Regions from separate parts of the Exiguobacterium sp. s102 genome, predicted to be linked through region 3. Evidence: predicted binding sites of a transcription regulator. Region 3 holds the regulator's gene; each other region holds the start of a gene.
What was found. The regulator Rex, encoded in region 3, represses fermentation and respiration genes when NADH is low (regulators of the CRP and FNR family bind a similar motif). The targets are predictions, from matches to a motif close to TTGTGAAATATTTCACAA.

Region 1: adhE (bifunctional acetaldehyde-CoA/alcohol dehydrogenase) is a predicted target of Rex. The motif match lies at 1,997-2,014, and genes of this name have one in related genera.
Region 2: KNQ02_RS03070 (cytochrome ubiquinol oxidase subunit I) is a predicted target of Rex. The motif match lies at 5,650-5,667, and genes of this name have one in related genera.
Region 4: KNQ02_RS06085 (L-lactate dehydrogenase) is a predicted target of Rex. The motif match lies at 5,277-5,294, and genes of this name have one in related genera.

What each region holds. Positions count from the first base shown of each region.
Region 1 is NZ_JACSML010000002.1:598,540-606,433, forward strand. Features, by position in the region: gene KNQ02_RS08075 (Na+/H+ antiporter family protein) at 1-1,132, opposite strand, end outside; gene KNQ02_RS08080 (beta-class carbonic anhydrase) at 1,275-1,826, opposite strand; gene adhE (bifunctional acetaldehyde-CoA/alcohol dehydrogenase) at 2,159-4,753, shown strand; TPP riboswitch at 4,903-5,003, shown strand; gene KNQ02_RS08090 (3-oxoacyl-ACP reductase) at 5,123-5,893, shown strand; gene KNQ02_RS08095 (LLM class flavin-dependent oxidoreductase) at 5,931-7,268, shown strand; gene KNQ02_RS08100 (hypothetical protein) at 7,418-7,894, shown strand, end outside.
Region 2 is NZ_JACSML010000001.1:633,961-641,854, forward strand. Features, by position in the region: gene nadE (ammonia-dependent NAD(+) synthetase) at 383-1,198, shown strand; gene KNQ02_RS03050 (FAD-dependent oxidoreductase) at 1,689-2,963, shown strand; gene KNQ02_RS03055 (disulfide bond formation protein B) at 3,108-3,497, opposite strand; gene KNQ02_RS03060 (transcriptional regulator CcpC) at 3,563-4,453, shown strand; gene KNQ02_RS03065 (N-acetyldiaminopimelate deacetylase) at 4,437-5,549, shown strand; gene KNQ02_RS03070 (cytochrome ubiquinol oxidase subunit I) at 5,784-7,172, shown strand; gene KNQ02_RS03075 (cytochrome d ubiquinol oxidase subunit II) at 7,185-7,894, shown strand, end outside.
Region 3 is NZ_JACSML010000007.1:115,051-122,944, forward strand. Features, by position in the region: gene KNQ02_RS14160 (FecCD family ABC transporter permease) at 1-21, shown strand, start outside; gene KNQ02_RS14165 (hypothetical protein) at 118-603, opposite strand; gene KNQ02_RS14170 (hypothetical protein) at 618-1,094, opposite strand; gene KNQ02_RS14175 (hypothetical protein) at 1,121-1,588, opposite strand; gene KNQ02_RS14180 (hypothetical protein) at 1,593-2,072, opposite strand; gene KNQ02_RS14185 (hypothetical protein) at 2,174-2,332, opposite strand; tRNA gene KNQ02_RS14190 (tRNA-Ala) at 2,504-2,576, opposite strand; gene tatC (twin-arginine translocase subunit TatC) at 2,684-3,463, opposite strand; gene KNQ02_RS14200 (twin-arginine translocase TatA/TatE family subunit) at 3,471-3,677, opposite strand; gene KNQ02_RS14205 (redox-sensing transcriptional repressor Rex) at 3,677-4,336, opposite strand; gene KNQ02_RS14210 (ABC-F family ATP-binding cassette domain-containing protein) at 4,505-6,406, shown strand; gene KNQ02_RS14215 (hypothetical protein) at 6,406-6,798, shown strand; gene KNQ02_RS14220 (hypothetical protein) at 6,864-7,013, opposite strand; gene KNQ02_RS14225 (flavin reductase family protein) at 7,131-7,724, opposite strand; gene KNQ02_RS14230 (DoxX family protein) at 7,743-7,894, opposite strand, start outside.
Region 4 is NZ_JACSML010000002.1:223,222-231,115, reverse strand. Features, by position in the region: gene KNQ02_RS06110 (LTA synthase family protein) at 1-901, opposite strand, end outside; gene KNQ02_RS06105 (ROK family glucokinase) at 1,118-2,074, opposite strand; gene KNQ02_RS06100 (YqgQ family protein) at 2,159-2,356, opposite strand; gene KNQ02_RS06095 (M42 family metallopeptidase) at 2,340-3,377, opposite strand; gene KNQ02_RS06090 (GNAT family N-acetyltransferase) at 3,581-4,090, opposite strand; gene KNQ02_RS06085 (L-lactate dehydrogenase) at 4,289-5,242, opposite strand; gene KNQ02_RS06080 (DUF92 domain-containing protein) at 5,406-6,188, opposite strand; gene KNQ02_RS06075 (5-formyltetrahydrofolate cyclo-ligase) at 6,179-6,727, opposite strand; gene rpmG (50S ribosomal protein L33) at 6,786-6,935, opposite strand; gene KNQ02_RS06065 (glycoside hydrolase family 57 protein) at 7,040-7,894, opposite strand, start outside.

The DNA of each region.
Region 1 (7,894 bases), on a different contig from region 3:
TCGTCGCCTCGAGACTGAATCCGTACTGGATGCAAAGCGGCACGAAGATGGCGGCGATGACCGGAATCGTCGAGAAACTTGAACCGATTCCGACAGTGACAAGTAATCCAATCAATAGCATGACGAAGGCAGCGACGAGCTGCGAATCGCCCATTAACGATTTTGAGTTTTCAACGAGTGGTTCGATATCACCTGTCTCACGTAAAACGTTTGAGAAGCCATTCGCTGAAATCATGACGAATCCGATGAACGACATCATCCGCATACCGCGTGTGATGACATCGTCTGCTTCGCTGAAGCGGACGAGTCGTAACACGAGGAAGAGCAGGAGGCCGGTCGTCGCGGCGATGATCATCGATTCCGTCGTCAATTGGACGACGAGCGTCGCGATGACGACAATTGAACTCAGTAATAATTTGGATTTCGTGACGACAGGAATCTCGTAATCGTCCGGTGCGATGTTCCGCATCTCATATTCACGCGGTTTCCGGTAATTGTATAAACCGAGTAACAATCCGAACAACATCCCGAGCGCCGGAATCGCCATCGCTTTGATGACTGATGCGCCAGCGGTGTCCATCCCGTTTTCTTGTAAGTTCGGTAACAGAATCTGATTGAGATAGATATCACCGAAACCGATTGGTAAAAACATATACGGTGTGACGAGACCAAACGTCATGATGATGGCCATCCGGCGCCGGTCAATTTTCAAATCATTAAACAGACCGAGTAATGGCGGGATGATGATCGGAATGAAGGCGATGTGAATCGGCAAGACGTTTTGTGAACTGATTGCGAGTAATAAAATCGCGAACATGATGAACCCTTTTAACTTCTTGACCGACGTCGCATCGGCACTTCCTTTTGAGCGAGCAATCAAGCTATGTGCGAGGGCGTCCGGCAAACCTGTTTTCGACAGGGCGACGGCGAACGCACCAAGCAAGGCATAACTGAGGGCAATTTCTGCGCCGGCTCCAAGACCGCCTGAGAAACTTTCGATCGTTTTCGTTAAACCAAGACCGCCGAGTAAACCACCGGCGAGAGCGCTGATGACCATCGCGAGGACGATGTGGACACGGAAGATGGCTAAGACAAATAAAAGGATAACGGCTAAAACAACAGCATTGAACATAACTATAAAACCACGCTTTCTTTTGGTATCACTGTACTATACTAAAGTATCATACAGACCGTTCTTTTTGCTGTCAAGAAAAAAACATAAAAAGGCACGACCGGTGTCGGTCGTACCTTCTTTCTACTATATAAGGACAAGTTTAGCAATCGACGCGGTCGAGTTTCCCTGTTCCCGGGTCGATGACGAGCCCGTGGACGTTCGTGCCCGGTGGTAATAATGGATGGTTTTTAATCAGACCGACGGAATGACTGACGTTTTCTTCGACTGACGTGAACCCGCGTAACCATTGCTTCAAGTCGACGCCGGATGCTTCGAGTGTCTTTAGGACTTGTTGATTGATGCCGCGTCCTTCCATCTCGGCAATCATGTTTGCCGGATCGATCGTACTCATGCCGCAGTCGTGGTGACCGATGACGATGACTTCTTCCGCCCCGAGTGCGTACAAGGCGACGAGGATCGAGCGCATGACGGAACCGAATGGGTGTGACAGAACGGCCCCTGCATTTTTAATGATCTTCGCATCGCCGTTTTTTAGACCGAGCGCGTGCGGGAGGAGTTCCGTCAAGCGGGCATCCATACACGTTAAGATCACGACCTTTTTATCAGGGAATTTATCCGAGATGAATTGTTCGTATTGTTTTTCTTCGACGAATTGTTCGTTGAACGCAAGCATTTGATTGACGATTGTCATGAAACTTCCTCCTTCAAAACAAATAAATATGTATCTTTTAATAGATTACACGATGTTTTGTCCGTCAGACAAGCAAAGAAAATAGGTGCTGTGAGAAAAGTCACAGGCAAGGGATTCAAAAAGGATGCCTTGTCCGACAACACCTTTTGAGAATGAGAACGTTTTCAATGATGTGAAATAGTTCACAGGATGGTCATGCACAAATCATCAAAAAGGCGGTATGATTGATTTGTGAAGGAAAGCACAAACTATTGAATATCAGCTTGGCATTCCTAACATTTAGTAGGGAAATGCAGACTCAGATTCGTTCCAAAATAGGGAGGAAACCTAACATGGCTGTCAAAGAAAAAATCAAACAAGACGTATCACCTGTCGAACAAACGATCAATAAAATCGTTGCAAAAGGTCAAACCGCATTACAGGAATTATTAACATTTGATCAAGAGAAAATCGATACGATTGTCCGTGACATGGCGCTTGCCGGTCTCGAACGTCACGTTGAACTGGCACGACTCGCCGTTGAAGAAACAGGACGTGGTGTCTTTGAAGATAAAATGATTAAAAATATGTTTGCGACGGAATATATCTATAACAGTCTCCGTGATGAAAAAACGGTCGGCGTCTTAGAAGAAGATGTTCAAAACGGCATCACCTATATCGCAGAACCGGTCGGTGTCGTCTGTGGCGTCACACCTGTGACGAATCCGACATCAACGACGATGTTCAAAGCGTTGATCGCGATTAAAACACGAAACCCGATTGTGTTCGCCTTCCACCCGTCAGCGCAAAACTGCTCACTCGAAGCAGCGAAAACGTTACGTGACGCGGCTGTCAAAGCCGGCGCACCGCGTGACTGTATCCAGTGGGTCGAACAACCGTCACTCGAAGCAACAAAAGTCTTGATGAACCACACGGATATCGCGATGGTCCTTGCGACCGGCGGAGCCGGCATGGTCAAATCAGCCTATTCAACAGGAAAACCGGCACTCGGTGTCGGACCGGGGAACGTCCCGTGCTACATCGAAAAAACAGCAAAAATCAAACGTGCCGTCAGTGACCTTGTCCTCTCCAAAACGTTTGATAACGGCATGATTTGTGCATCGGAGCAAGCGGTCATCATCGATCAGGAAATCTACGCGGAAGTCCGGGCGGAGATGGAAGCACTCGGTTGCTACTTCTGTACAGCAGATGAGAAAAAACGTCTCGAAGCGCTCGTCATCAAAACCGATACATGTGCCGTCAATGCCGACATCGTCGGGAAACCGGCAACCTGGATCGCAGCAAAAGCCGGCATCGACGTTCCGAGCAACACCGTCATGCTCGTCGCAGAACTTGAAAAAGTCGGCTCAGAAGAACCACTCTCACACGAAAAACTAAGCCCTGTCCTTGGTGCGTATAGCGTCCAGTCAACGGAAGATGCGTTCCATGTCGCCGAACGGATGCTTGAAATCGGTGGCCTCGGTCATACGGCAGTCATCCACACGACGAATGACGACTTGATGACGGCATTCGGAATGCGGATGAAAGCCTGCCGGATTCTCGTCAACAGCCCGTCAGCACACGGTGGGATTGGTGATCTGTATAACGAATTGACACCATCACTGACACTCGGTTGCGGCTCTTACGGGAAAAACTCCGTCTCTGAAAACGTAACGGCGAAACATCTACTCAATGTCAAGAAGGTGGCGAGACGACGCGTGAACATGCAGTGGTTCAAAGTACCGGAAAAGATTTTCTTTGAAAAAAATTCAGTCCAATACTTGAAATCGATTCAAGATGTCTCACGTGCGTTGATCGTCACCGATCAAGCGATGGTCGAGTTCGGCTACGCGGATAAAGTCATCCGCAACTTACCGGCAGGCGTCAGCTACCGGATCTTCGACCAAGTCGAACCGGATCCATCGGTTGCAACGGTTCAGACAGGAGCGCAAGCGATGCGCGACTTCAAACCGGACTTGATCATCGCCCTCGGTGGCGGATCAGCGATGGATGCAGCGAAAGGCATGTGGCTCTTCTACGAGCAACCGAACGAAACGTTCTCGAACTTACGTCAAAAGTTCCTCGATATCCGGAAACGGGCCTATAAATTCCCGGCGCTCGGTAACAAAGCGAAGTTCGTCGCGATTCCGACGACGTCCGGAACAGGATCTGAAGTCACACCGTTTACCGTCATCACGGACAAAGAGAAAAACGTCAAGTATCCGATTGCTGACTATGCATTAACACCAGACGTCGCAATCATCGATCCGGAATTCGTCATGACGGTCCCGGCATCAATCACGGCAGACACCGGAATGGACGTCTTGACACATGCGACAGAGGCCTTCGTCTCCGTCCTCGCGAACGACTATACGGATGGACTGGCGCTAAAAGCGATCAAGATGATCTTCGACTACTTGCCACGCGCTTATGCGAATGGTGACGATGCCGAAGCACGCGAAAAAGTTCACAATGCGTCAACGATGGCCGGAATGGCGTTTGCCAATGCCTTCCTCGGGATTAACCACTCGATCGCGCACAAAATCGGTGGGGAGTTCCACACGCCACACGGTCGGACGAATGCGATTCTGATGCCACACGTCATCCGCTACAATGCAGCGAAACCGACGAAACTCGCTTCGTTCCCGAAATATGAATCATTTATCGCTGATGAACGGTACGCAGAAATCGCGCGTTATCTCGGACTACCGGCAGCGACAACGGAACAAGGTGTCGAATCACTAATCCAAGCGATCACAGAACTCGGACAACAGTTGAACATCAAAATGTCATTCAAAGCCCAAGGCATCAAAAAAGCCGACTTTGAAGCAAAACTCGACAAGATGGCCGTCGATGCATTCGAAGATCAATGTACGACAGCGAATCCAAAAATGCCGCTCGTGACGGAACTTCGGAACATCATGGAGCTTGCGTACGAAGGCGTATAACAGAGAAAAAAATCATGGCAATTCAAAAGAGCCTTGCTTCCGGTCGACGGAGGCAAGGCTTTCGTTCGTAATCAGAAGAGACACCGATAAAACTGTCTTGTCATTATTGACAGATATTTCTAAGACCGCTAAAGTGAAGGTAACTTGAATAGAATCACTAGGGGTGTTGCTAAACTGAGATGAGTAGATACTCAAACCCTTTGAACCTGAACTAGTTCGTACTAGCGTAGGGAAGTGTAGACTCTAATAAACCAGCGAAGACCAGTCTGTCGGTTTTTTGCTATGTGATTATTTAGACGTGCGCAACTTTCCTTTTGGAGAGTTGCGCTTTTTTTGTTTACGACTTCGCTATTTAAGTTGCAAAAGACGATGAAGGAGTGGAAGACAGTGAACAGAACGGTAGTAGTGACGGGAAGCAGTCGGGGACTTGGCGCGACGATTGCAAGAGTATTGGTGAACAATGGGTTTAAAGTTGTGATTAATTATTATAAGAGCAAGGATGCGGCAGAGGAACTCGTAAATGAGCTCGGTGCAGAACATGCCATTGCCCTGTATGCGGATGTCACGAAGCGAGAAGACGTCGAGACATTGATGCAGTCAGCGACAGCTCATTACGGACAAATCGATGTCGTAATCAATAATGCCTTAGTCGATTTTAAGTTCGATCCGCGCGCTCAAAAATCATTCATCGATTTGGAATGGGAAGATTATCAAAAACAGTTGGATGGCACGTTGAAAGCAGCGTTCCACGTCGTGCAAAGTGTTCTGCCGCAATTCATTGAACGAAATAACGGCACCATCATCAGCATCGGCACGAATCTGTATCAAAACCCGGTAGTTCCCTATCACGAATATACGACGGCAAAAGCAGGGTTGATCGGCTTTACGCGTAATCTTGCATCAGAGCTAGGACAGTACGGCATAAACGTGAATGTCGTCTCCGGCGGCTTGTTAAAAGTGACGGATGCCAGTGCTGTGACGACCGCTGAAGTATTCGAATTGATTGCCCAATCAACTCCGTTAAAAAGAGTGACGACGCCGGAAGAGGTTGCGCAATTGGTCGCCTTTTTAGCGTCAGAAGCAGCCTCTGGCATTACCGGTCAAAATCTAACCGTAGATGGCGGATTGACGATGAACTGATGTCAGCGCTCAGGAGAAAGGAGTCAGGGACCTAAAGATGACGAAAACGAAGCAGTTAAACATCGGTGTTTTATTGTACGGCTGTGGCCATCATCAAGCGGCATGGTTAATGCCGGATTCTGCGATTGAAGAAATCGGGGAGAGCGGTTATTATCAGCGATTGGCTCAACTAGCGGAAGCGGGCTGCCTGGATGCTGTATTTTTTGCTGACAATCAATCTTTTCCTGCTGCAAACGCAACTGAACTACCGGCCTTTTGGCTCGATCCTGTAATCAATTTAACCGCTATTTCTCAAGTAACCCGCCATATCGGGTTAGTTTCAACGATATCGAGTACGTTTTCAAATCCGTATACAGCGGCGAGACAACTGTTAAGCCTTGATCACGTGACGAACGGGCGTGTCGGCTGGAACCTGGTGACGTCGATGACGGACTGGGAAGCGTTAAACCATAGTATGGATGCGCTCCCTGCAAGGGACGAACGGTATCAAAAGGCGGATGAATTTGCATCTGTAATGGAAAAATTATTTTTATCCTGGGATCGAGCTGATTTCCTTTCGAGCCGGACGGACAACCGGTTAATTGATCCTGAAAAGATTCAACCGATCCATCATAGCGGGACCTACTTCAACGTAAAAGGTCCTTCGTCTACACCGCGTAGTCCTCAAGGGAAGCCGGTGGCGATGCAGGCGGGTGCATCTGCCCAAGGGATTGCACTTGCATCAAAGCACGCGGATGCCGTCTATTCGGTGTCGTGGAATGTAAAGCAAGCGAAAGCATTCCGGGAAAGTCTACAGACACAAATCAAAGAAAGTGAGTCACCGGAGCGGCAGATTAAAATCTTTCCAGGATTGGTTACATACGTCGGTCGAACCCGGGAAGAGGCGCTGGCGAAGAAAGCCGAACTGGATGAGAAATTACCGGTCGCGAATGCCTTGAAGCAACTGAGTTTCTTTTTGCAACAGGACTGTTCTGATTGGGATCTTGACAAAGCGGTGCCGTCCTTACCGCCTGTCGATGCGTTTTCAGGACCGGTCGGACGCTATAAAACGATTCTTGAAATCATCGATGATACAAAGCCTACGCTAAGAGAACTGTTAGGTTATCTGGCAGCTGGTGGGGGACACCTGACACTGATAGGTACACCGGAAGAAATCGTCGATCAGATGGAGCTGTGGTTTGAAATGGGTATCGCAGACGGATTTAATCTGATGCCGCCGTCACTCCCGTCAAGCTTAGAGGATTTTGTAGACCTGATCGTTCCTGAACTGCAAAAAAGAGGGTTGTTTAGAGAAGCCTATCAAGGGACTACGCTTCGGGAACATTTTGGTTTAGCTCAGGTGGGGCAGTCGGACGTGAAAAAAATCGTAAAGTAAGCGTTCCTGCCAATCGGAGTTCGGCGTCTGGGAAGTAGCCCGTTCGTCATGAACGGGCTACTTTTTGTATTTACTGCAGAAGATTCGTTTTCAAATCACCTGGAACAGGAATAACTATACAAACAATCTAGTCAAGGGGAGGCGCTTTTATGGAGCGGAGGCAACAGCGAAAGGAACGCTCGCATATGTTACGCAATATCTTGTTTGGTATAGGACTCGCTTGTATTGGTTTTCTCGTCCTGTTCGGTGTCATGACCGTTCTCGTCCAACAAATCGAGAAGTCTGCCGATTATCAGGCGTTCGTCGAACTGATGCAGGACACGGACGTCTCGTGGACGACATTGGAATTGACCCTCGTGTTCCTCCTGTTTTTCATCAGCGGAATGGCTGTCACGTTGCCGGAAGCCGTCAAAGAGGGATTGACGAATCAACTGATTGGCGCAAATGATACGGGGAACATCTTGTCGGTTTTCGGAATCGATCTCAATCAAGTCTTGGAACCGCTATCCTTCCGCGCCGAATATGGCAGTCCATTCTTATCGATTTTCGGAATCGGTCTATTCCTAATCTTATTCTTAGTTTTACGGATCGGCGCAACGCGTGTGACCTGGACGATTCGAACAATC
Region 2 (7,894 bases), on a different contig from region 3:
GCTCGAAACTTTATCAGGCTAACCCCGTCGTCCCGACGGTTGAACGTTAATCTTGCCCGTTTCTTTTGAGCGGATGCCTACTGTGCTTGGTTTCGCTACTTCGGTCATCCGCAAGGTGGACGTTGAAGATTTTACGTGACAGACGAACTTTCTGTCACAACCCTATATCTTCAGTTTCCAAAGAACGTGACATTTTAATTATTCCTGATTTTAATTGTCTTCAAACGAAGCGCGTCGGACAATTGACGTGTCGGAAGACACGCCTTGTCCGAAGACGTTTCATCCCCCACTTGGACTAGGGCTTCACCCTGAACGTTTAGAAGGGGGGAGTATTCTCGTCTAAATTTCGTAAAAAATAGAGAATGAGGAGTGTGATGTGACAATGCAACAAGACATCATTCAAGCGACAGGAGTCAAGCCAGTCATCGAGGCCCATGAAGAGGTGGCGAACCGGATTCGTTTCTTAAAAGAATACTTACTACACACGGGTGCTAAAGGATTTATCCTTGGTATTTCAGGTGGTCAAGACTCGTCTCTTGCCGGACGGCTCTGTCAACTCGCTGTAGAAGAACTGAGAGCAGAAACAGGACGAGATTTTCATTTTTATGCGGTTCGCCTTCCTTATGGACAGCAACAGGATGAATCGGACGCACAACTTGCCTTATCATTCATTCGACCAGATCACTCGTTACGCGTTGATATCAAGCCGGCAGTAGAAGCGGCAATGGCTTCATTTGAAGTCGCGACAGGAGAAGTCCTATCTGATTTCAGTAAAGGTAATACGAAGGCACGTGAACGGATGAAAGTACAATATGATCTTGGAGCGCACTTTGGTTGTCTCGTCGTCGGAACGGATCATGCAGCTGAATTCGTCACAGGTTTCTACACGAAGCATGGTGACGGGGCTTGTGATTTAACACCGTTGACTGGCTTAAACAAACGACAAGGAAAACAATTGTTACGTTATTTAGATGCACCTGTCGGATTGATTGATAAAGTACCGACAGCTGATCTAGAGGATGACCGACCTGGTTTACCTGACGAACTCGCATTAGGGATGACGTATGATGAGATTGACGACTATCTAGAAGGAAAAAGCATTTCAACTGCAAGTCAAACGAAACTAGAGACACAGTATAAACGTGTAGGTCATAAACATCATATGCCGGTTTCTCCATTAGATGACTGGTGGAAATGATATGACGATGCTTGCTCTCCGAGGCAAAGTATCTTTTTAAAACGACATCCTTTAGGGGTTTCGTTTCAGACTGTAGACAAAGTGCTATCAGGAGAAAAAGCGTCTTTATTCGTTGCTTTCCTCGGGCGAGGCGCAAGCCGTTGCTCCTTGGTCCTTACGGACAACGAGCAGGGTCTTGTCTGCCTCTGAAAGTGCGTTAAAAACGCACTTTTTCCCGTAGGAGTCAACGAAACATGACGCTTTTTAGCTAATACCGTGACCAAAAAGCCAGGCGTGGAGACGGTTTAGAGCGCAATCCGTCTCGAATCGCTTTGAAGACGAGGCGAGACAGGGAAGCGCGAACGGATTGCATCTCGATACCGTATGTTTACGCTTTTTAATAGTTTGTCTACACGCTGAAACGACATCCTTTAGGGGTGTCGTTTTTTTTGTTTGGAATCGGGAAAAGAATCAAGAAAAGGGAATTGATGCTTAAAAGGAGGTGCGTCGAGTGGAAAAGATTGCAGTCGTCGGTGGTGGGTTAGCTGGTTTATCAGTGGCAGCACTTCTCGCGGATCAAGGAAAGGAAATTCATCTGTACGATGCCGGTTTACTGGGGGGGAGGGCAACTTCGCAAGTGCTTAAAGGATTTACGTTCAATTATGGAGCGCATGCTGTTTATGGGCGTGACCAATCAGCACTCCGTTCATTAATTAAACAATTGAAGCTTAATGTGACATGGCTCGATTTTTCTTCTTCTAAGGCGAAATATGAGTTTGCTGGACATTTGACTGCGGCTCCTGCGAATGCACTCGGCCTGTTGAAGACAGAACTAGTGGAAGGAACCGATAAGGTGCGTTTCACATGGGCGGTCGTTAAAACACTACTGTCACTCGAACGTGGAGAGTCGGAAGTTTCAATTGGGGACTGGTTGGTCCAAGAAAAGGTCGAAGACGATGTCTCAAGGTTAATGCTCGATTTAGCTTCGAGTAATTTTTTCACTTCCGAACCCGAAAATATTCCGTCATCTGTCTATTTTGCGTATTACCGGAAACTATTTCGTACGCGCAAACCGGTTTCATATATTGCTGGAGGTTGGCAAACCTTAATTGATGAACTCGAACGCGTTTTGACGGACTACGGGGGAGAAATCCATCGGAAAACCAAGATTACAGCGATTGAACAAAGTAGGGGAGGTTATCGATTACGCGATCGCCAAAAAAATGAATGGTCGGCTAAGCGTGTAATTCTCGCGATACCTCCTCGCGAGATGCGTAAAGTTGCATTACCATTATCGATCCAGCACTTTATTGAACCATACGCGCAGTTTGAACCAGCCGAAGCCCTAGTCTATGATGTCGGAATCAGTCCTTACATTGATACTCCTTTTTCTTATGTATTCGATCGAGACCATCAAGTCTTCGTCACGGATTTGTCACACTATGATGCAAGCATTTCTCCGAAAGAGGGACAAGTCTTACAAGTCGTCGCATATCTTGATCATAAACAGGTCAGTCAAGCGACATATATTGAAGAAAAAGTACAGCACGCCCATGACTTATTAGATCACCACTATCCAGGGTGGCGAGATCGCCTTGTGACAGAGCGGACGATGAAACGCGCAATCGTTCAAGAAATCAAATGGAAGATGGGACAAAGGCCGTTGCCTTGCTTTTTGGAAGCGGATACGTCGATTGCTTTCGTAGGTGATTGGTGTGAAGGAGAAGGTCAGTTATCGGAATTATCTTTTTCAAGTGCCTACGCGGTGTCGAGGGAGTGGCAGTGAAACGGTCAAGCATAGTATCGGCATCGGAAGGAAATGAAAAACCCGAGCATTCCTGTTATCGAAATGGAATCGCTCGGGTTTCCTGTGCGTTAATTTTTGTAGTGAGTTCTACGTGACGCATTTGTTTGAACAGATATCTGCAACTTATGCACTTTGTTTATTCGGGTAAAAGGCAAGGATCAATAAGAGGGTGAAGGCGATTAAACTCATCATTGGGATTGTCAAAAAACCGAAGTAGTTGACCCATTGAATCAGGCAACCATTCGTACAGAGTGCCTCGCCATCCGGGAGGCGTTCGAGAACAACGTGATAGGCAGCAACTGCCCAACCGATTCCAACATATAGTCGAACGAAAAGAGCATCGACGGGGCGATTCCGAAAGAGTGTAATGATTAAATAAAATGCCGTCGTATACATGAACAAGCGTTGCCACCAACAAAGTGGACAAGGGATGAAACCGCGAACTTCACTGAAGTACAGACTTCCTAAGGTCGCAATCGTTGAGACGATTAACATAAAATGATAGCGTGACATATGTACCTTCCTTCCTAACGTGTTAAACTAATGCCATCTTATATCATGAGGAGTCGAATCTTACATTGCAAGTGTCGGAAATGGAAATGTTGATAACTTTATCGGAAGAGCTGAATATGCGAAGAGCAGCCGAACGTCTTTTCGTCTCGCAGCCGGCACTCAGTCAACGATTGGTTGCGATTGAGCGCAGGTGGGCGACGAAGTTGTTCATTCGTTCTTCCCGTGGATTAAGCATTACGCCCCAAGGAGAAAAAGTCATTGGGCTCGCAAAAGAAATGAATCGAAAAGAATTAGAACTGAAAAGTGAACTGACTGCCGAAGAAGGGGCAGTCTACGGGACCCTTCGGATTGCTGTCGCCTCCATCATGGGTCAATATTGGTTGCCACGCGTGTTGAAACGTTTCGTGGAACGTTACCCGCATGTACGCGTCCAACTCGTAACAGGGTGGTCGAGTGAAATGATGCGGCATATGCTCGAAGAACATTTTCATATCGGCATCATTCGAGGTAATCCGGACTGGAAGGGCGTCAAGGAACGGTTGTTCTCAGACCCGCTCTATCTTGTTGATAGTGAGTTGACGACGCTTGAACAGTTGCGTAAGACGGACCGACCATTCATTCAGTTCAAAAGTGATTCGACGTACTATCAAGAAATACTCGAGTGGTGGCAGGATCGTTTTTCAAGTCCGCCTGCGCGGACGCTCGTCGTCGACCAAATCGAAACTTGTAAACAAATGGCGTTACACGGCATTGGATTCGCGATTTTACCAGAGTCAACGATTCAAGAATCGAGCGAAGTGATGCAGATTCCGTTGAAGACGTCTTCGGGTAAAGTACTGAAACGCGATACATGGATTTTATCGACGGAATCCATGCTTGAGTTAAAACAAGTCCAAGCCTTTTGGGACATCGTAAAAGAAGAAGGGGGAAGTCAGTCAGATGGAATACGCGATTGAAATGCGAAGAGAACTTCATAAAATACCTGAATTAGGATTCAAGGAGTTCAAGACGCAAGCCTTTATTTTAAATCAGATTCGCTCTTATCCTGAAGACCGCGTCAGCTACGATACGTTTGAAACAGGTGTTTTCGTTCGTGTTAAAGGGTTGACCGGAAATCGAACAATCGGTTACCGCGCAGATATCGATGGTTTGCCGATCGAAGAAGCGACGGGTCTTCCTTTTGGTTCGGAGCATCCGGGAATGATGCACGCCTGTGGGCATGACGTCCATGCGTCAATTGCGTTAGGTCTGCTTCGTCGTCTTGTCGAGTTACCGATCATGGATGACGTCGTCTTCTTATTCCAACCGGCAGAAGAAGGTCCGGGTGGAGCGGAACCGATGATTAAAAGTCCATTATTCGAAAAATATCGTCCGAGTGAAATGTATGGTCTCCATGTGGCACCTGAATATCCGGTCGGGACAATTGCGAGTCGTCCTGGCGTATTATTTGCCAGTGCGCGGGAAGTTCACATCACGATTTATGGTCAAAGTGGTCATGCTGCATTTCCACACTTGACGGTCGATACGGTCGTTGCTCAGGCTGCACTCATCATGCAGTTGCAAACAATCGTCAGTCGATCAATCAATCCGATGAATTGTAGTGTCATCACGATTGGCAAGGTCGATGCGGGGATTCGTGAAAATGTTATTGCCGGTCGAGCTGTGCTAGATGGAACGATGCGTGCGTTGAACGGTACTGATATGGAAAAATTAGAAGAACGGGTACGTGACATCGTTCGTGGAATTGAAGCGTCATTTGGCGTGAAAATTGATTTGCAATTTGGAAACCGCTATTACGAAGTCGTGAATGATCAAAACGTCGTCGATAAATTTTCTTCATTCGTTAAGATGAATGCAAATTATGTTGAATGCGACGCTGCGATGACGGGTGAAGACTTTGGATTCATGTTAAAAGAAGTCCCAGGCATGATGTTTTGGCTTGGAATCGATAATCCAACGTCCGGTTTACATCAGCCGACGTTGAATCCGGATGAAGAGGCGATCCCATTTGTGATTAATTTACTGGATCATTACTTCCGTGAATATGTGTAAACTGAATGAATCGTAAAAAGACTGTAGAAATGCCCTTTACTTCGCCTCAAATCGAAGTAAAGGGTTTTCATTTAGCGAGATCATCTAGTTTTCGAACGTTTTGTGAAGAAAATCACGAATAGATGTGAACAATTTGTTACATCAAACATTTAGAACAGACACAAATGATTATGTTCTCTATGATACGGATATAAACATATATAGAAGTACGTTTAGGAAGAGGGGGGCACACACATGTTCAATGATCCAGTTATGCTCAGTCGATTATTGACAGGGCTCACATTAGCATTTCACATCATTTTTGCAACGATTGGTGTAGGAGTTCCGTTGATGGTACTCGCAGCCGAGTACATTGGAATTAAACGAAAAGATCCAGATTATATTCTTTTAGCACGACGTTGGACGCGCGGTTATATCGTAACGGTAGCGGTCGGAGTCGTTACGGGGACGGCAATCGGATTACAATTATCGCTCTTATGGCCTTCATTAATGCAAGTAGCCGGACAGACGATTGCTTTGCCGCTCTTCATGGAAACGTTCGCCTTCTTCTTTGAAGCGATCTTCCTTGGGATTTACTTGTACACATGGGATCGCTTTAAAAATCCATGGTTACACTGGTTAATCGGGATTCCGGTCGTCATCGGGGCAACGGCGTCAGCCTTCTTCATCACGACAGTTAACTCGTTCATGAATTCTCCGGAAGGTTTTAAAATTGTCAACGGAACGTTAACACAAATCGAACCGTTAAAAGCGATGTTCAATACGGCAACGCCAACAAAAGCGACACACGTTATTGTATCTGCTTACTTGACGGTTGCGTTCATCTTAGCAGCAATTGCTGCGTTCCATCTATTGCGCAAGAAAACACTGTCCGCAGCCGAGACGGCGTATCACAAAAAGGCACTTCGTCTGACAGTCATGGCTGGATTGATTTTCGCCTTCTCGACAGCGCTCGTCGGTGATTTTTCAGGAAAGTATCTTGCGAAATATCAACCTGAAAAATTAGCAGCAGCGGAGTGGCATTTTGAAACGACAAATGAAGCAGAATTGATTTTCGGTGGGATTTTGGATGAACAAGAAGATGGTAGTTATGACATCAAAGGTGCGGTTAAGATTCCATACGCCTTGTCAATTCTTGCAGGTGGAGCACCAGATACAGAAGTCATCGGTCTAAATGAATTTGCGAAAGAAGACCAAGCGCCGTTATTCGTCCACTATTTCTTCGATATCATGGTATCGATCGGGATGTATTTAGCAGCGATTTCCGCCTTGTTCATACTCGCATTCCGACTGAAGAAGTTGAACCCGTATAATAAATGGTTACTGCGCGGTATTTTCATTGGTGGACCACTTGCCATCGTTTCGATTGAAGCAGGTTGGATGTACGCGGAAATCGGGCGTCAACCATGGACGCTATATGGTATTATGAGAACGGCTGACGCAGCGACGACATCTACTGCAGTCGGACCGATGCTGATTCTATTCAGCATGTTGTACCTCTTACTTGGTACGATTTGTACAGTCGTATTGCTCCGTATGTTTAAGAATAATCCTGTCGGTAAAGAACTCGCAGACGATCACCATACTCGCGGTGAAGCGATGTTTGCGGACGATAAAGAATAAGGAGGGAACGAGTTGGACATTCAAACACTAGGAATAACCGTACTTTGGACGTTCCTCTATGGATATCTCATCGTTGCCTCAATTGACTTCGGTGCTGGATTTTACGCATTTTACTCGAAATATACAAAACGAGATCATTTGACGAATCGATTGATTTTACGTTACCTTTCGCCCGTTTGGGAAGTGACGAACGTTTTCTTCGTTTTCTTCTTTGTTGGTCTCGTCGGGTTTTTCCCGGACACAGCTTATTACTATGGAACGGCACTTCTCGTGCCTGCATCAATCGTACTCGTTCTGATTGCGATTCGCGGTAGCTTTTATGCCTTTGCGAACTACGGTTCGAACGATAGTATGTTCTATACGTTTCTCTATGGTGCGACGGGGCTCTTGATTCCGGCTGCGATGTCGACGACGTTGACGATTAGTCAAGGTGGCTTTATTCGTAAAACGAATGAAACGGTTGAGTTTTTAGGGACGAAATTGTTTACGAACTTTTATTCCTGGTCAGTCGTAGCACTTGCGATTGTCTCTGTCCTTTATATTAGTGCGATGTTCCTGTTGTTCTACGCAGATAAGGCGCGAGACGTAGGGGCGAGTGACTTGATTCGGAAATGGGCGCTCTTTTGGAGCATTCCAACGATCATCGTCTGTGGACTTGTTTTCTTTGGTTTAAAGAATCAAGCTGCATGGCATTATGAAAACATTTTGAATGGTAACTGGTG
Region 3 (7,894 bases):
TATTTGCTGTCAAAAAAATAACCTCTACATGATGCGGTCACAACTAAAAACGCAAGAAGTAGGCGAATCCGGAATCCGCCGCCTTCTTGCGTTTTTTTGTTGCTCTAAGATGACCAGTCAATATTTGATTCGTTTTTCTTCCCGTTCCGCCCGGATCAATTCCTGTTCTGATAAGTGTGTCGGATCGAGTCGTTTAATCCGTTTATCGACAATTCGGTCCAATGACAGCACCGTTAGGAAAAAGACAAGGAACGGTCCGATGTATTCGGGACGCGCTACGTAGGGCGTGATGATTTGCCCCAGGACGACGACCAGTACTTCGATGATACTGATCAATATATACGGTAGTCCGAGATGATCCCAGGCCTCAAGCCCGTCAAACCGCTTCTTGAAATAGCGGTACTTCAGGAATCGGACGATCCATTGATAGGACAACAAAGGGACTAACAAAAAATACTGAAACGATGATTCTGTCAGATGCCAATCGTCTGCTAAAAAGAGAAATACAAACAATACCAGTCCAAACAAGACCGTTTGAATGTAACGTGCCTGTTTTGAAAATCGGATATAATCCATTTTCCGCTCGCGTTGCATGCTCTCCATCGTCTGCCTCCTCGTTACATCCCGATTCCTTCGCCCGTCGGATGACGGTGTTCGATTCCTTTTCGGTCCGGTGTCTCAAGCAAATCCATTTTATCGAGCTTCGTTACCGTCCGGTCCGTCCACTTTTGAAATTGCAGCATCCCTGAAATCCACAACATTAGCGGAAACAGATAGCCCCACTGTCCAAGGTGCGGGGCGACAACTGCGGCACCCGCAATAAAGACCGCTTCGAGTAAAGTGATCCCACCGAACAGCAGACCAAGTGGTCGCGCCTGTACCTTCGACCGAACTAACAGAACGGATTGGATCACTCGCTGCATGCCATTATAGGCGAGTAACGGCGTAAGAATCAAAAATCCAACTGCTGAATCCGTCAGGTGCCCGCTTCCGGAGAAGAACAGCACCGCAAAAAATACGCCCGCAATTACATACGTCCGGATTTGCCGGCTGATTTTTGTCCATTTTTGATACGTGCTTAAAGTGTTTCTCATCCGTTCACTCCTCTTGTGTGTTTCGCTTACTTACGGTAACGTTCAATCTCACGCATCGTGACGAATGCCGGATCCAGTTGTTTCGCTTGTTTGTTCAATCGGGACACAATCAAATAGGCGACGATGATCGACACAAGAAAGACCGTAAAAGAAATACCGGCGTATTGTGGAAAAATAGTCCCCACATAAAGTGGAAGGATCGGGATGAACGAACCGATCATCGACACACGTGCCACTTTCAAGACCGTCTTTCTATAGACGTCCTTCGCGAGGCGTTGCTTTAAAACCTGTAGGCGAATGACTTCTCTCACTGCAGCACCTAACGCCAGTAAAGAGAGTGCGAACGTTGTAAATAAACCCGTTTGTCGCAAGCTCGGGATGAACCAAAACAGGACTCCAATCAAAAGTAAGGGAATTAACACCCCCATCTGGACTTTCTTAATCGGCGCTGCCAACAGCTGGAGCCGTGTATGTTTTTCAATCAATGTACTCACCCTGTCACTCCTCCACTTCTTTAACATTCGCATGAATTTCTTTATCACTGACGAAGTCGGGATCGCCTGACCGGGCAATCTTTTTAAACAACCAGTCCGTAACGTAATAGACCGGTGCGAGGATGATCAGCATCCAAAGGGCAATTTTCCAGATCGACATCTCTTTCGTCTCAAGTATCACGGTGTACAGCGAACCGTACAAGACGAATTGAATCCCGAGCCACAGCAACGATTGGTTCATCACTTGGTCGCTTGAGAGATAGCGCGCCAGGATTTTTCGTTTTTCGAGTCGAAACGGGAGATCAAACACGAGAAAGACAAGCGGTAACAGACTCAAGTACATGGTCGTGCTGAAGATTTCCGTAAACGTTCCTGCTGTCGCCATCAAGGCAGCGATGACCCAACTTTTATTCTGCAATTGATTTTTTTCGATATAAGCAACCGTCAACGCCTGTAATCGTTCCTCGCGGAGCGTTTGTTCCATCCTGAAATGCCCTCCCTCGTTTCAACTGTCTATACTGTCATATACTTACAGTTTACCAGTTATGTTTCAAAAAAAAAGAAACTTCCTTAAAAAAGGAGTTTCTAGGCTGAAACTTGAATGATGAGATAGATGACGCTATACGCAACAATTGCTAACGGAATCAGTGCCACACCAATCAACCAACCGTTCTTATCACGGATTCCGAGATACAGAACAAGACAGCCGACGATGAAGGCAATTAACGTCGTAAATGGATTCATAATGCTTCCCCCTCTTGATTACCTATTAAGAAATTTCCCATTCCCTCAAAAGGATAAACACAGAAAACGACTTCAATCGGTTCATCAACATCATCCAGGCTGTAAGCTTCTGTTTTGCCGCCACCACTATAACAAAAAACACCACTCGGCAAATGCCAAGTGATGTACATATGGAGACTATCGGGCTCGAACCGACGACCTTTTGGCTGCCAGCCAAACGCTCTCCCAGCTGAGCTAAGCCCCCTCATATTCTTGTAATCAGTATAAACCATATCGATTCACTTTTTCAATATAAAAAGAGCGCTTCCAAACAAAAACCTCTCCGTCGCCGAAACGACCGAGAGGAGACTGTTACTTATTCAACTCACGCATCAAATCCGCTTGCCGTTCAAGCTCCGCCTGTTGCTCAAGAATCAGTACTTTTTTGTACGTCCGGGCTGAAATCATGATGCTGATTTCATAGAGGACGAACAACGGTACCGAAATCATCAGATGTGACGTCACATCCGGTGGTGAGATTAAAGCCGCGATGACAAACAGCGCAAAGTACGCATATTTCCGATTTTTCCGCATGAACAATGGCGTCACGAGTCCAAGACGAGTCAAGAACATCGTCACGACCGGCAGTTGGAACAAGATACCGAACGGAATCGTCAGCCGTATTAAGAAACTGAAATAGTTTTCGACCCCGATGACTTGCTCGATGCCGAGCTCTTGCCCAAGTTCCGTCGATACTTTGAGTAGAAACGGAAGTAACCAAAAATAAGAGAACGCGATTCCGGACAAAAATAAGAAAAACGTGACCGGAATATACGTCAAGGTCGCTTTCTGTTCCTGTTCGAATAAACCGGGTCGGATGAACGCCCATAGCTGGTACATCCAAAATGGTGAAGCCAGGACGACCGCGATGATGAACGCTAAATTCAAGTACAACATCAGGGGATCGGCCACATTAAAGGCATTCAATCCGATGCCGAGCTCTTTCAGGTCCGACTGCAGAAAACGCACGAGCGGTCGGACGAGCGGAAAGGCCGCGGCGAACAAGACGACGACGATGATGAGTGACCAGACGATCCGCTTGCGCAACTCGTCTAGATGCGATGTCACACTCTGTTCTTGATCAATCGCCATAATTTAATCACTTCTCTTTCGATTCATCCTTGTTGTCTTTATCATCGTCCATGATGCCGTGTGTCGCACTCTTGAACTCTTTTAACGTCTGACCGGCAGCACGACCGAGCTCCGGTAATTTTTTCGGTCCGAAGATGATCAACGCGACGGCACCGATCAAGGCGATGCTCCCCGGTCCGATGAACGCGATGGTTGATGGAATAAGGTTTTCCATTATGATTTCACTCCTTCAGCTGATTGCGAATAATGCTTCATGAAATAAACTAGTGACTGCAACTCGATCGACAAATCGATGTGATGGACCCGAACATGGGCCGGTACGTTCAACCGCGCCGGTGTAAAGTTCAGGATTCCGGTCACACCATACTCAACTAACTCATCCGCTACTGACTGTGCGAACTGGGATGGGACCGTCAAGATGGCGACATCAACCTTGTTCGCTTCGATTTGCTCTTTCATGTCAGAGACATGATAGATAGGAACGTCTTGCGTCGTTGTTCCGACCTTGTTTTCGTCCGCATCAAACGCAACGACTATCCGAGTACTATTATTCTTTAAAAAGTTATAATTTGCAAACGCCGTTCCGAGATGTCCGACCCCGACAAGTGCCACATTCGTGACTTCATCCTGATTCAGTGTCTTTCGGAAAAACGTCAATAGATGTTGTACGTTGTAACCGTATCCTTTTTTCCCTAACGCCCCAAAGTAGGAAAAATCGCGGCGGATCGTCGCTGAATCGACTTTGACCGCTTCACTGAGCTCTGCTGAAGAGACGCGCAGCTTGCCTGAGTTATAAAGACTCTGAATGAAACGATAATATAACGGCAGTCGTTTCGCCGTCGCTTGTGGTATTTTTGTGTCTGGCCCATTCATACTGCAGTTCCCCCTTCGGCCACGTTCTGACGTGGCACCCAAATCAATGCAAAGAATTCTATTCTCTTTGATTGTAAACCACTTCACATAGACTAACAAATAATATATTCCACGGGACTCCTGCGTTTTTTTCATGATAGACTAAAGGGTGGAAGGATGGATGTTTTTATGATTCTCTTACAAGTGAACCAACTATCAAAATCATTCGGTGTTGAGCCGATTTTAGACAATATTAAACTCGAAGTGCAGGAGCGGGACCGGATTGCGCTCGTCGGACGAAATGGTGCCGGAAAATCGACACTTTTAAAAATCATCGCCGGAGAGCTCAGTCATGACTCTGGTGAGATCATGAAGAGTAAGGAAGTGAAAATCGGTTACCTCGCCCAGGACAGTGGTCTTGAGTCGAATGAAACGATTTGGAATGAAATGTTGACCGTGTTCGAACACCTGCAAGAGCAGGAACGTTCGCTCCGTCGGATGGAGATTGAGATGGGGATGGACCATATCTTGAATGATGCTGTTGCTTACGACCGTCTGTTGAAAACATACGATCAGGCACAACATGACTTCTCGGACGCCGGCGGCTATCAGTTCGAAGCCAACATCCGCTCCGTCCTGCACGGGATGCGTTTTTATCCGGACGATTATTCACGCCGGATCCAGACGCTATCCGGTGGACAACGGACGCGACTCGCACTGGCGAAGATGTTGCTTCAGGCACCTGAGCTGTTGATTCTTGATGAGCCGACGAACCACCTCGACATCGATACACTCTCTTGGCTCGAAAGTTACCTGGCTGGTTACCGTGGAGCGGTCTTGATCGTCTCCCACGATCGTTACTTCCTCGACCAGGTCGTCAACGTCGTCTATGAATTGTCACGGAACGTCTGCCGGAAGTTTACCGGCAACTACACGAAGTACTTGGAACAAAAGGCAGCACTGTATGAACAAGAGATGAAGCAGTTCGAACAGCAACAGGAAGACATCGCGAAGATGCAAGACTTCATCCAGCGTAACATCGCACGGGCGACGACGACGAAACGCGCACAAAGCGTCCGCAAACGTCTTGAAAAAGTCGACCGGATTGATCGTCCGGATGGGGATGAACGCAGCACCGTCCTGTCGTTCCCGATTGAAAAACAAAGTGGGAACGATGTGTTACAAGTCACGCAACTCGCGGTCGGCTATGAAGAAGCCGTCTCAAAAGGCATCACGTTCCGATTACAACGCGGCGAATCCCTCGCCCTCGTTGGTCCGAACGGAATCGGAAAATCAACGTTACTGAAAGTTCTTGTCAACCGGATTAAACCGTTATTCGGTGAACATCGTTTCGGGACCGGCGTTTCTGTCGGCTACTACGATCAGGAGCAGGCCGAGCTCAACGACCGCAACCGGGTCATCGATGAAATTTGGAACGAGTGGCCGTTGATGCGGGAACAACAAGTCCGGTCCGTCCTCGGTCAATTCCTGTTCAGTGGTGATGATGTCTTTAAACTTGTCCACGAATTATCCGGCGGCGAGCGCGGACGCCTCGCCCTCGCGAAGTTAAAATTACGCAAAACGAACGTCCTCATTCTCGATGAGCCGACCAATCACCTCGATCTTGATTCGAAGATGGTGCTTGAGAACGCACTTGTCGACTATGAAGGCACGCTCCTGTTCGTCTCCCACGACCGTTACTTCATCGACCGGGTTGCGACACGCGTCATCGAGATGAATCCGGACGGTGTGACGGATTATCTCGGCGACTACTCTTACTATATGGAGAAGAAGGCCGAGAAAGAAGAAATCGCCCGCCTCGAAGCAGAGGAAGAAAAAGCAATCAAAGTCGCTGCTTCGAAAAGCATCGACAAAGATGCGCAAAAAGAAGAACGAAAAAAGAAACAACAGCTCGAACAACTCGAACAAGACATTGAACGGTTGGAAACACGATCAACTGAAATCGAACAACTGCTTTGCGAACCGGAAGTCTTCAACGATATTCCGAAGGCGACGGCGCTGTCGGCAGAACGGGATCAGATTGATACGGACCTCCTCGAACTGATGGAACGATGGGAGAGTTTCCACTAATGCGCTCGAAAAGTTATGTCATCAACCTCGTTCAAGGATTATTGTCCGGGGTGCTCTATTTCGTTCCGATGTATGCCGACTACGTGTCGGCCTTCATCCGGCCGGATGCCTTTAATGCCGTCGTCCTGTTGTTCATCCTCATCTCGTGCATGATCGGCCTCGTGATTAAGACGTGGAGTGGTCTCTTCATCAGCCTCTTATCCGGATTAATCTGTACGTTGCTGACGACCCAGATGTTCGTTGAACTGAATGACCCGTTAATCATCAGCTATTACGGAGCCGTTTCACCGCTCGTCGCCTTTTTGATCAGCTGTCTCGGCATTTGGGCACTGGCGATTCTCTTTTTTTTACTCGATGGTTTCCAGTACGAAAAACGTCACCATGCAGAGTAACTTCTTCAGTTGTCCGACATAAAAACGCACTTTTTCCCGTAGGAGTCAACGAAACGTGACGCTTTTTAGACTGTAGACGGTTTAGAGCGCAATCCGTCTCGAATCGCTTTTAAAGCGAAAAGCAATCGGTCGCGACCCTGCAGCTCTGCTGTAGCGGCGCGGAAGATTGCCGCTTTGAAGACGAGGCGAGACAGGGAAGCGTGAACTGACAGCATCCTCATGTAAAATTTTCGTGATTTATAAGAGTTTGGCTATACGCTGAAGGCACGTCCCGCGTTCGGGACGTGCCTTTTTGCTTCTAAAAAATACTAGTCCTACTCGTCGATCCGCCTTCAGCTCGTCGGTCGGGCAATCGTAAAGATGTCTCCGACTTTCGCATAGTCGTTACCTGCGAGACGGGCGATCGCTTTTAAACCATCCGGATCAATCCGGAACGACTCGACGAGTTCATCCGCGACGTGATACCGGACGATCTCCCCAATCAAGAGGTTGGCCCCTTCGAGTTCGAGATGATTCGTCAGCTTCAATTCAAAGCGGATCTTCGCTTCTGCGACAGCCGGAACATCGATCAAATCACTATCGACTAACGTCAAATTCGTCCGTTCGAGTTCACTTTCACCATATGCGAGTGGTGCCGCGGTTTCATTGACTGCCTCGACGATTTCTTCACTGACGATATGGATGACGTATTCCTGATTCAGCAAGATGTTTTTTGCGGTATCCTTTTGCCCTTGCTCCGTCTGCTGGACGGCGATGACCAGTTGCGGCGGGTTGCTTGAAGCGACCGTGAAAAAGGAAAATGGCGCCGCATTGACGACTCCATCTGCACCTTTGGTCGTCACGAACGCGATGGGTCGAGGAATGATGCTGCCGATCAACAATTTATAGTTTTCTTTTGGACTTAAGTCTGCTGCATCAAATTTCATAAAAACCGTCCTTTTCGATCACCCGATAAGTGCTGCGAGTGAATAGTCTCCAGCTCCGATCATCGCAACGCCTAAGGCGATGACGATCAGTGCCATGTTGTATTCGTACCCGTTTTGCGTCACCCAGTAACCATTCGTCCCATGCACTTTGACGATTGCGACGATCATCG
Region 4 (7,894 bases), on a different contig from region 3:
TATCCCATGAATGTGACTCTTTAATTAATTTGTTTAAGTTCGGTGTGATTTCTTGACCATTCGGCGCTTTCAGACCAACCGCAAATGATTGGGCCGATTCGAATGACATCACGATGACGTTTTTACCTTCGTACTTACCGAACATGACCGGGTTCGGCTCAGCATACTTCGACGCGACGAAGTTTTGAACTTCCGACAATTCAGAACTGTCCGCAAGAGCTTTTTGTGCTGATGTTTTTGATTGAATCAACGCGTCATACATATGGAAGTTAAACGTTCCGATATTTTTGACGAGTAGTTCGCGATCAAATGCCCGTGTCAATAGTTCCGGACGTTCCGTTTCAGCAAGTGCCAAGTTTCCAAGGAAGACAGCAGTTGCTGCGACGAACGCTAAAATCGCGCGTCCTCGTGACGCGACATTTTTAGACATGTCCATTTTCCGTAAGAAGAATGGAAGAATCAATAGATCGCCGACAATCAATAAGTCTGCCCATGTCAACAATGATGTAAGCGATGCTGAGACCGTCTCAGCATTTGATGTTTGGAACAAGACCGGTAACGTCAAGTAGTCATTGAAGAAGCGGAAGAAAATGATGTCCGCATAAAGAACGAGCGTCGCCAGGACGAGTATTCCGTAGATGAACCATTTTTGAACGTTACCACGGAAGAAGAAACTAAATCCAAACATGAAGAGCGCCGAACTGATTGGATTAATCAGTAAGATGAATGCTTGTGCTGAATTCGTAATCGGAACATCGAAAAACAGCGTGTATGCTACATACGTTTTTAACCAAATTAACAATGTCGCAATCCAAAAAAGTTTATGTTCTGTGTAGGTGCTTTTCACACCTTGGCCTACCTTTAGTCGCATGCGCGACCAAATGCCAGAGTCTTGCTGCATAAAAACCTGCCTCCTAATATACGTGTGTTCTTGACCTGGAACTTTTACACGTCAATCCATATTCTATTTATACCCGTATCACGTGAAAATTTTACGCTTACTTTTACAAAAATGCAACCTGAACAAAGCAGATACTTAACAATCACATACTTTCCTTACGTTTGTAAACAAAAAAAAGATTCGCAAAAGCGAACCTTTTTCTGAAATTTAATGAAATCATTTTTTCAAGAACATTTGTTTCGCAAGCCATGCACAACCGATGACACCTGCGTCATTCTCAAGTTCAGCAATTTTGAAAGTCGTCGACTCAAACACACGCGGTAACGCGAAGCGTTCAAATTGTTTTTTGAGCGGTACCATCAAAGCATCCCCTGCTTTTGAAACCCCACCACCGATAACGATCATTTCCGGATTGATGCTGTTCGCGAGATTCGAGATTGCTAATCCGAGATGGAACGTCACTTCCTCGACGACTTCCGTCGCAACCCGGTCGCCTTTCGTATAGGCATCGAAGACATCCTTCGCCGTCACGGCTTGAATATCGTTCAGAACCGTTTGCTGTCCTTTTCGTTTTTCGAGCCCGAGACGTGCCACACCTGTCGCAGAGGCGATCGTTTCAAGACATCCTTTTCGTCCACAACCGCACAGGACGCCGCCTTCTGCTAACATCGTGATATGCCCGATTTCTCCTGCCATCCCGACTGTCCCGTGAACGATTTGACCGTTCGTAATCAATCCACCACCGACGCCTGTCCCGAGTGTCACAGCAAGTAACTCCGTCGCTCCACTACCGGCACCTTTCCACATCTCACCAATTGCCGCTGCATTCGCATCATTTTCAATAACAGCCGGTAAACCCGTCAATCGTTCAAATTCACCAATCAACTCAAAGTTATTCCAACCGATGTTTACGGCACGTTCGACGACACCGGTATTAAAGTCGATGAAGCCTGGTGCACCGATTCCGGCACCAACGAAGTCTTCCGGACGTTTATTACTCTCTTTACATTTCTCAAAAAAAGATGTCGCGATGTCGCCTGGAATCTGTTCCCCATCATTCAGGATAACCGTCTCGATCTCCCATTTTTCAACGATGATGCCTTGTAAATCAAGAATTGCCATCTTGACTGTCGTTCCACCAATATCAATCCCGAGTAACCATTTCATCTGCATAGCTCCCTTATTCGTAAATGATTTCATCTCTATTAGTTTAGCTGAACGGCAATCTTGTGCAAAGGGTTGCACAAGATTTTTCTCTTACAAATGTCGTGATTTTTTGAATTCATGTGCCAAAATCACCTTCGCTGAATCATATTGCTTTTTTTCTAACACACCGGCTTGCTCGAGCTCATCGAGTTCGAGCATCATCATTGCTATATCCGACTCGCGATCGCCTAAATAGACAATCGTCCCGTACGTTTTCAATAACTGCTGCACATCATAAAGTGTTTTCATCATTCATTTTCTCCTTCACGAACACATTCAGTAAATCATACGTCGCTTGAAGTGACGCTTCATGCGTCCGTTCATACGAGTGACTCGATTCGATTCCTGGACCAAGCAGTCCATGACGGACGTCGTGCCCCGCACTGACGGCTGCTGAAGCGTCAGAACTGTAATATGGATAGATATCGACCTTATACGGAATCGAATGGCTTTGGGCAAGACGTGTGAACTGATGACGTAATGCAAGATCATACGGTCCTGAACTATCTTTCGCACAGATTGATACCGTATATTCATCCGAGTGTTGTCCTTCTCCTAATGCGCCCATATCGACTGCAATGTATTCTGCGACGTCTTCAGAAAAACCGGCATTCCCACCAAATCCGACTTCTTCATAATTTGAAATCAGAATTTGCGTCGTATGCGGTAATGTCTCGTTTTTCCACTCCTTGATCAGTTCAAGCAACAGGGCGACGGATGCTTTATCGTCCAGATGACGTGATTTGACGAAACCTGTTTCGGTATGAATAAATCGCGGATCGAACGTCACGATGTCACCGACTTCGATCCCTGCTACCCGTGTTTCCTCTGCCGTCGTTGACCGGATGTCGAGTCTCACTTCGATGTTCGTCGCATTTCGCTCTTCCGTGTTCGTCACGCGTGACGTATGGACGCTTGAGTGATGGAACAAAATCGTTCCTGAGACGGTCTGTCCGTCCATTTTATGGACGAGACAATTTTCACCTTCGATTGCCGTCCACGCATAACCGCCAAGTTGTGATAACGTCAGTCGACCTGTCGGCAAAATTTCTTTGACCATCGCCCCGAGCGTATCGACGTGTGCTGTCAACAAACGAATCCGTGAAGACTGTCCGGGCAACGTAGCGATCAATGCTCCTTTTTCTAACTTTTTATACGTAATTCCTTCTGCTTTAAATCGATTTTCTACATATGTAAGAGCATGCGCGGTAAATCCAGTCGGACTTGGGATTTCTACTAATTCACGAATCGTCTCAATCACAGCTTTCATCTTGTTCGCTCCTCGTTTGACGTCCTTTTTAAGGAAGGACGGCTTATTTTAATGAAATCGTTTCCTTCTTATGATACCAAATATCTCTCTCCAGTCGAAAAAGAATGCACAATCAAAAAAAGCGACCGCCTACTATGAAAAAAAGCCATAGCAACAGTTGCGCTACGACTTTCATCCTTTAAATGACTTCTTAACTCTTTCATTTAGACGTATTTTTTCATCCAAATGTCATCTCGATACGTCCCATCCTCTAGTTTGACCGAATCAGGGTCTTCTGCATATACTTCGAAACCAAGTGATTCATAGAGTTTTTGAGCAGCTTCATTTCCTGACAAGACGGCTAGAATGACTTGTTCGACTTCCGGAATTTGTTTCGCCTCTTCAATCAAGGCCTCCATTAGGGCGCGACCCGTGCCCCCACGATAATCCGGTGAGATATAGACACCAGAAATCATCGCCTTATGTGATTCCCGTGACAGTTCGTACGGTTTGACCTGACCAAATCCAAACAATGTATCTTCATCGAATATCCCGATCCAAACTTCATCAGACTCCGGATCTCCTTCTAGCCCCTCTTGAACTTCTTCGAGCGGCGTTTGTTGCTCATCGTCAAAAGAATGACCAAATGCATCCGGATGATTTTTTAGACCTTCGAGGCGTAAGCGCCAATACTGTTCTGCATCTTCCTTTGTTAACGTTCGAAATGTATACATGACTATCGTTTCTCCCCTTTGTGAGTTTTCTAATGTTTCTTAAGACATGAAAAACTCTTCTATCCCTAACATAACCTTTTTCTAGTAAAATAAAACCTAGTTTTCAGATTTTTTATCGCGTCCTTTTTTTAATCAAAAAATCGTACCCACTGAAACTCCGTTTGCCCGAGTTCAGTGGGTACGATTGACGCTTCCGATTTAACGTAAGACAGGTTCCATCGTTTGACGTAAAACTTCCGCCGAATGATGGAATTTTTTTAATTCCTCATCCGTCAGCGACACCTCGATGACTTCGCGCACACCTTGTCGGTTAATCACGGCAGGTACACCGATATGAATACCAGAAATCCCGTACTGTCCGTCAACGTGCGCTCCTACAGTCAACAAACAGTTCTCGTTCCCGAGAATCGCACGGACGATCCGAACGAGACCAAGTCCAATCGCATAGTATGTTGCACCTTTTCGTTCAATGATATGATAGGCTGCATCGCGTACATTGATATAGATTTGATCTAAATCTTTTTGAGAATAACGATCGTCTTCTGCAAGCAGTTCATCAATCGTTTTTCCATAGATTCTTGAGTTGCTCCAGGCAGCGAATTCCGTGTCGCCATGCTCACCTAAAATATAGGCGTGGGCGTTTCGTGAATCGATATTAAAGTATTCTCCTAACATTTGGCGCAAGCGTGCCGTATCGAGTACCGTTCCTGATCCGAAGACGCGTGACTTTGGTAAACCAGAATATTTCCATGCTAAATGTGCCATGATGTCAACGGGATTTGATGCAACGACGATGATGCCGTCAAATCCTGATTCCATGATTTGGCGCATCATTTCTTTCATGATTAAAGCATTTTTCGCAACGAGGTCAAGTCGTGTCTCACCCGGTTTTTGTGGTGCACCGGCCGTGATCACAATGACTTCGGCATCTTTACAATCCACGTAATCCCCTGCCCATATCCGCATCGGCGAAGAACTGAATGGCGTCCCGTGATTTAAATCCATCGCTTCCCCTTCAGCTTTTGCTTTATTCACATCAATGATGACAAGTTCTTCACAAAGTCCAGCTGTCGTCATTTGATACGCAAAACTTGATCCTACTGCCCCCGCACCAATTAACGCAACGCGTGTAACTTTAGCATGTAATTCCATCCGATATGTCCACCCTTCCAAACAAATTAAAAGTTTGTTAACTATATCACAATTAGATTGTAACATCTTTCACAAACTATTAAAGACTGTGTAAACGGTCACATTTTGTCTAATTTGTGTCAACAATATCCTAACATAAGGAAGTCAGGTACTTCACCTTCCATTACCACAATCGATACAACATGAAACCAATCAGCCCCGCTAGCGTACTGGACAAATAATTAACGGCGTCATTCCCTAGCCACTTCCACCCTCGGACATATTGTGTCGTAGTACCATGATGGATTTTTTTCTCGGTTTCTTTGCCACAAATCTGACAACGATACTTTCGTTGAACGGTAGCGCCTAACACCGTATCGAGAATACTGCCAAGGACACCTCCGGCCGCGACGATCAACCATTGCTTTACGGACAAATCGAATAGAATGTCACCCGCTGTCGCGATAAATAATGCACCGATGATTGTCGCGAGTGTCCCGAGTAAAGATACCCCGCCGCTCGTTCCTCGTAAGACCGGTTTAAACGTCCGGATTGAAATCGGTTCTTTTTTAGAAAGCGGACCAATCTCGGATGCCCATGTATCTGCATTCGAAGCAGCAATGACAATCAAGAAAACTAATAAAAAATCAAATTCATTTGTCAGTACAACGCCTATCGAAGCAAGCATAGCGGTTCCACCGTTGGCAAGTACTTGCCAACCATCTCGTGCACCATCCTTCTCGACGATTTGATCGACGGACTGCTTGCGTGCCTTACCGAGTTTTGATAACAGGCTAGAGCTACCGAAGAATAACAGTAACAGGACTAATCCTTCATAATCGAGCGCATAGACGACCGTGCTGCCGACAAGTATCGTCAACAATGCACCGCTTTTCGTTAATAATCCAAATTGATAGCCAGCATATCCGAGAGCTAAGCAGATGAATAGAAGAACAGTTAATGACATTGAATGACCTCATCTTCAGTGACAATTGTATCAACCGGGCGATCAAATGATTCTACTTCGAATCGTTCCACGACTTGAACGGCAAATGCAATCGAAAGCGTCGGACCTGAAAAATCAATCAACGCACGATCATAAAACCCACCGCCCCATCCTAAGCGATAGCCATTACGCATATAGGCACGACCCGGTACGATACAAAGATCAATCGTCGGCAATGCAATTTCAAAAGCAGTTGCATCCGGTTCAAAAATCCCCATCGAATTCTCAATCAGTCGACTGCTTGGCGAATGTTCAAAAAATCTCATTTCTTGACCGATGACCTTCGGAATGACGACACGTTTTCCATCCGCCCATGCTTGTTGAATGACTCGATCCGTTGAACATTCGTTTCGAAACGAGAGGGTCACCGCAATTGATGTCGCACTCATCCATTCTGGCAATACAAATAACTGCTCTGCAATTCGTCGTTCCCGCTCCTGCCGGTTTTCCAACTCGTTCAGTCGCTCACCGATTACCCGTCGCGCTGCTTTTTTATTCATATAGTATTCCCCCATTCACAAAAAAAGCCATCACACAAGGTGACGGCTTCCATCTCAATTATTTTACTTCACGGTGAAGTGTGTGCTTACGGAGACGTGGGTTGTATTTCTTCAACTCAAGACGCTCTGGGTTGTTACGCTTGTTCTTTTTAGTGATATAAGTACGGTCACCAGTTTCAGTGCAAGCCAAAGTAATTTTAACGCGCATGGGATTCCCTCCTATCTAGCTCTCAATGTATCAAGTGTTTTTGCTTTACATAAGGTTAAGCATACTCAAGTATCGTACCAAGAAAGGAACGGAATTGCAACTGTTCATCCGTTCTTTTTCTGAATCGCCAATTGTTCGTATGGTTTTTCAAGGTTCACTTGGAATTCAAGCGGTTTTTGAGCAACATGATAATCATTTTCGATTCCTTGTCGCGCTTCTTCACGTTCTAAATAAATCAATTGTGAATGACGAAGTGCTTCGCCCTCTAATCGTTTAATCGCAACAACTAAACCACCGCTACTCGCTGGAGAACGCTCACTCTCAAGATTGTACACATTGCTGACAAGCGGCAACTGGTTGATCTCAGCAAACGATTGAGCAGCCGACGCCGTCTCCATCGTAAAGTTATGGACAAGGCGGAATTCTACGATTTTATGCAGGGCTTGCGCTTGACGCAACACGGCAAGATTTAATCCGGCCAACTGATTGTAAGTCTGAACGAGCGGTAGACCCGTCATGCGGACGCCGTAAATATGAACGCCATCTTCAAATCGATAAGCCGTCTCATTTTCTGTGATGACATAGACATTTTCTCCCGCTCCTGCCAATCGCTTCGCAAACTCAGCAATTGGTCGGTTCGAATCTTGGTAATCTTTTGCGACGAGTAAAATCGCAGCATCGTTCCATGACGTTTCACGTTGCACCGCAACATAGTAGTCATGCGTCGTCAAATAGACGTCTGGTTCGATGTCTGTATCCGCTAAGAAGGGATATTCGGCATAACGCGTTTCAAGCCAGTCGGTCGTTAATTCTCCAGCGTCAAGTAACCGCTCCGTTTCTTCAAATCGCTTAATATGTTCACGGAATCGATTCGCCGCATATTGTGCCGTCGTCTGTCCATCGAGAATGAACGGCCAGTCGCTCGAAACCGCGAGCAAGTATTCACGAATCAATTGACG